2 regions of the Actimicrobium sp. GrIS 1.19 genome follow, and region 2 is predicted to be linked to the other one. Evidence: predicted binding sites of a transcription regulator. Region 2 holds the regulator's gene; the other holds the start of a gene.
What was found. The regulator HrcA, encoded in region 2, represses chaperone genes, less so after heat shock. The targets are predictions, from matches to a motif close to TTAGCACTCNNNNNNNNNGAGTGCTAA.

Region 1: the regulator HrcA is predicted to act here: its motif matches at 1,493-1,519, upstream of rpoH (RNA polymerase sigma factor RpoH).

Annotation. Positions count from the first base shown of each region.
Region 1 is NZ_JAXCHT010000003.1:226,894-229,292, reverse strand. Features, by position in the region: gene RCH09_RS04355 (SCO family protein) at 1-474, shown strand, start outside; gene rpoH (RNA polymerase sigma factor RpoH) at 523-1,419, opposite strand; gene RCH09_RS04345 (cell division protein FtsX) at 1,584-2,399, opposite strand, start outside.
Region 2 is NZ_JAXCHT010000011.1:64,417-66,815, forward strand. Features, by position in the region: gene RCH09_RS09855 (HAD family hydrolase) at 1-238, shown strand, start outside; gene hrcA (heat-inducible transcriptional repressor HrcA) at 258-1,280, shown strand; gene fur (ferric iron uptake transcriptional regulator) at 1,281-1,712, opposite strand; gene RCH09_RS09870 (outer membrane protein assembly factor BamE) at 1,788-2,372, shown strand; gene dapB (4-hydroxy-tetrahydrodipicolinate reductase) at 2,392-2,399, shown strand, end outside.

The sequences.
Region 1 (2,399 bases), on a different contig from region 2:
GATTTCGCGTTGACCGACCACAACGGCCAGGCGCGTACGCTGGCGGATTTCAAGGGCAAGGCTGTGCTGGTATTTTTCGGCTACACGCAGTGCCCGGACGTGTGTCCGACGACATTGAGCGAGCTGGCTGCCGTGATGAAGGAACTCGGGCCGCAGGCCGATCAGGTGCAGGTATTGTTCGTCGCCATCGATCCTGAGCGCGATACGCCGGCGTTGCTCAAACAGTACGTGCCGTCGTTCGATCCGCGTTTTCTCGGCTTGGTCGGGGATGCCGCAGCCACCGAAAAAGTGGCGAAGGAATTCAAAGTGTTCTTCCAGAAGGTGCCGGGAAAGACCCCGCAGACCTACAGCATGGATCACACCGCGGGCAGCTATGTGTTCGACGCCAAAGGCAAGGTACGCCTGTTTGTGCGGCATGGGCAGGGGCCGGGGCCCATCGCGCATGACTTGAAGCTGTTACTCGACAAGGGATAAAAAAAGGGCGCTCGATAAACGGAGCGCCCTTTTTTGCAACCGGGGTCGTTACGCGAACGACACCAGTGCACCTTTCATCTTCTTCAACGCCACCGCCTCGATCTGGCGGATGCGCTCGGCCGACACGCCGTACTCCTTGGCCAGTTCATGCAGGGTCGCACCAGAGCCATCATCATTGGCCAGCCAGCGCGACTCCACGATATGGCGTGAACGTGCATCCAGTTTGCTCAAGGCCATTTCCAGCCCTTCGCTCTGCAAGCGATCATATTGCTGCGCTTCGAGGACGTTGGTCGGCTCGTTGCGGTCCGAAGACAGATACGCAATAGGTGCAAACTTGTCATCCTCGTCATCGGTCCGTGCCTCAAGGGCAATATCACGACCAGACAAGCGGGTTTCCATCTCGATGACTTCTTCGCGCTTGACTTTCAGGGTCTCGGCGAGCGCGTCGACCTGCGCCGGCGTCATCGAATCCAGCCCAACCTTGTGACTGCGCAAATTAAAGAACAATTTGCGCTGCGACTTGGTCGTTGCAACCTTCACCAGGCGCCAGTTTTTCAGGATGTACTCATGCATCTCGGCCTTGATCCAGTGCATCGCATACGAAACCAGACGCACGCCCTGATCCGGATCAAAGCGCTTGACGGCCTTCATCAGGCCAATATTGCCTTCCTGGATCAGATCCGCATGCGGCAAGCCATAGCCGAGGTAGCCGCGTGCAATCGACACGACCAGGCGCAGATGCGACAACACCAGTCCCTGTGCGGCGCTGAGGTCGTTATGTTCCTGCAGTCGGCGGGCCAGGGAGATTTCTTCCTCATGCGTGAGCATGGGCAGGCGATTGACCGCCGAAATATAGGAATCGATGTTGCCAAGGGTGCCGGTAAATCCAAGAACCATTGCATTGCCCGGTGCGACCAGGGCGGCTCCTGTAGCAGGTGCTTTCATTCTTTCTCCTTGATGTCTCATCAGGGGGACCGGTCGGAAAATGGATGCGACGAACCAGTCGTTGGGGCACATATTAGCACTCTCGCTAATTGAGTGCTAATCGCCTTTATTGTAGTTCCGTATAGCGCTTGGCTATGTACGTGAGCACACCCAAAAGGCCGATTTCACAGCTCTGGAGAGAATAATTGTCGCGTTACCGACAGCACCGCGCCGCTAAAGCCGAGGATTGCGCCCAGGCCAAGCAGCAGACCTGTGTCGACCAGTCCGAGTGGCCTTAGCGCGAATTCGGACGCATACAAATGCGCGAAGGCGGCCAGTGCCGTATTGAGCGGATGCAGCATCAATGCCACCATGCCTGCGGCCAGCGCAGCCGCACACAGCCCGAGCAACGCGCCCGAATAATAAAACGGACGATAAATGAACAGATCGGTCGCACCTACCAGGCGCGACACGGCGATTTCTTCGCGTTGCGTGAGCACTTGCAATCGGACGGTGTTGAACACGACGGTTACCACCACGACTCCCAGCGTGACCGCCAGGATCAGCAATGCCACATCCAGCAAATGCACCAGCGCTGCCAGGCGCTTGATCCAGATCGAGTCGATTTCGACGTGATCGACGCCGCCAAGATCACGCAAGCGCAGCGCAAGCGCGTCAACGCCGGCTGCCGACGCGGCATCTTCAAACGGCGGCAACTTGATCAGATAACCATCCGGCAACGGGTTGGTCTCCAGGATCGCCAGCGCTTCCGACAGCCCGGACTTCTGCTTGAGCAGCTCCAGCGCTTTTTCACGCGGCAGGAATTCGATTTTTGCAGGCCGCTTGCCGTCCTGCAAAACTCCCTTGATCTCCGACCTGAGTGCCAGCGCCTGTTCGCGCGGCGTCCCCATTTCCAGAAAGAGACTGATCTCCGGTTCGACGTCGAGCTGTCCGGACAGCGGTCGCAGGTTTTCGAGAATCGTCAGCCCGGTCAGGGGCAG
Region 2 (2,399 bases):
CGCCGCCTGCGCGGCGCTGGACGTCAGTCCGGCCGAGGCCGTCTACGTCGGCGATGATCCGCTGCTCGATATCGAAGGCGCGCAGAAGGCCGGCTTGCGCGCCGTCTGGATGAACCGGTTTGACCGCGCGCTGCCCGGTCATGTCCGGCCTGACGCCAGTTGCACCACCCTGCTCGAACTCGAAGAATGGCTGCTGGCATCCATGTACCCGGCTGATAAAGCTGGTCGCCTGACCTGACGCTCGCTAGAATACCCAGATGCAACTTGATACCCGCGCCCAAACCCTGTTGAAAGCCCTCGTCGAGCGCTATATCACCGACGGCCAGCCGGTCGGTTCGCGCGCGCTGGCCAAGCTGTCGGGCCTCGACCTGTCGCCGGCGACCATCCGCAACATCATGGCCGACCTCGAGGAAATGGGCTTTGTCTCCAGCCCGCACACCTCGGCCGGCCGGGTGCCGACGCCGCGCGGTTACCGTATCTTCGTCGACACCTTGCTGACGGTGGATGTGATCGATGAAAGTGCGCTGGAGTCGAAACTGCAATCGCGCATTCACAGCTACTCGCCGCAGAAGGTCATCGCCAATGCCGCCCAGGTACTGTCGTCGCTGTCGCAATTTGCCGGCGTGGTGCTGACGCCGCGGCGCGAATCCGTGTTTCAGCAAATCGAATTCCTGCGACTGTCCGAGAAGCGCATCCTGCTGGTGATCGTGGCGCCCAACGGCGACGTGCAGAACCGCCTGATGCTGACCGACGTCGACTACACCCCGGCGCAACTGGTGCAGGCCGCCAACTTCATCAATCTGCATTACGGCGGGCTGAGTTTCAACGAAGTGCGCCATCGCTTGCAGGATGAGCTGCGCCAGCTGCGCGACGACATGACGCCACTGATGCATGCCGCCGTCGAGGTCGGCAGCGATGCCATGACCGATCAGGGCGACGAGGTGGTGATTTCGGGCGAGCGCAATTTGCTGAGTGTCAGCGACCTGTCGTCGAACATGAACTCGCTGCGCAAGCTGTTCGAACTGTTCGAACAAAAAACCAGCCTGATGCAATTGCTGGATTTGTCGCACCGTGCTTCGGGCGTGCAGATCTTTATCGGCGGTGAATCGAGCCTGGTGCCACTCGACCAGATGAGCATCGTCACCGCGCCCTATGAAATCAACGGGCGCGTGGTCGGCACGCTGGGTGTGATCGGACCGACCCGCATGGCCTACGAGCGGGTGATTCCGATTGTCGATATCACGGCGAAATTACTGTCGAATGCGCTGAGTCATTCCTGATCAGCGGTTGCGGTGCACGCAGTCCTGCTTGGTGCAGTGACCGTACAGTGCCAGCGAATGCTCGGCAATGTTGAAGCCGCGTTCCAGCGCGACCTTCTGCTGACGATGCTCGATTTCGGCATCAAAGAATTCTTCGACCAGACCGCAATCGAGGCACACCAGATGATCGTGGTGGGTGCCCTCGTTGAGTTCGAACACGGCCTTGCTGGTTTCAAAATGATTGCGGTGCAGCAGTCCGGCCTGCTCGAACTGGGTCAGCACCCGATACACCGTGGCCAGCCCGACGTCCATGTTCTCGGCCAGCAGCACCTTGTAGACATCCTCCGCGCTGAGATGACGCACCTGGCTGTTGTGAAAAATATCGAGAATCTTGATGCGCGGAAGGGTTGCCTTGAGCCCGCTGGCTTTCAGATCGGAAGGGTTGTTGGACATGTTCCGGGCCGGGTAGAGTAGATGTGCTTTATGATATAGCGTTTTAGCGTCCTTGCTCAATCAATTGAGACTCTCATGCCCATGCTGTCCTTCCCTGTAAAAACCTCCGCCGCATGGCTGCGCGCCAGTGCCGTTGTGGCCGTCGCCTTGCTGGCCGGTTGCGCCGCCAAGAACCCGTTGATCGAACCGCCCGCAGCCAATTCAGAAGCGGCCCAGAGCGCCAGTGCCGCAGCGGCCAACGCCGGCCTGCAACGCACCGAGCGCACCGGCATTCGCCGCGTGCTCGGCATCGTCTCGCCGTATCGCGTGGATATCGCACAAGGCAATTTCATTTCCGAAGAAAACCTGCGACAGCTCAAGGAAGGCATGACGACCGATCAGGTACGCTTTGCCCTGGGTACGCCGCTGGTGGCCGATATCTTTCATGCCGAACGCTGGGACTATATCTTCCGCCTGCTCAAATCCAACGACGATGTGCTGACCAGCCGCGTAACGGTGTTTTTCAAGGACGGCAAGGTCAGTCGTTTCGAAGGCGGCAATCTGCCTGACGAAGCCGACTACCTGGCACTGATTGCCGGATCCGCGGCCAAGAAGCCGAGCAACCTGAAGCTGTCGCCGACGCCAGCGCTGGCGCCATCCGAAGCCCGTCCAACCCAATAAGCAGGCACGTTTCCCTCCAATGATTGA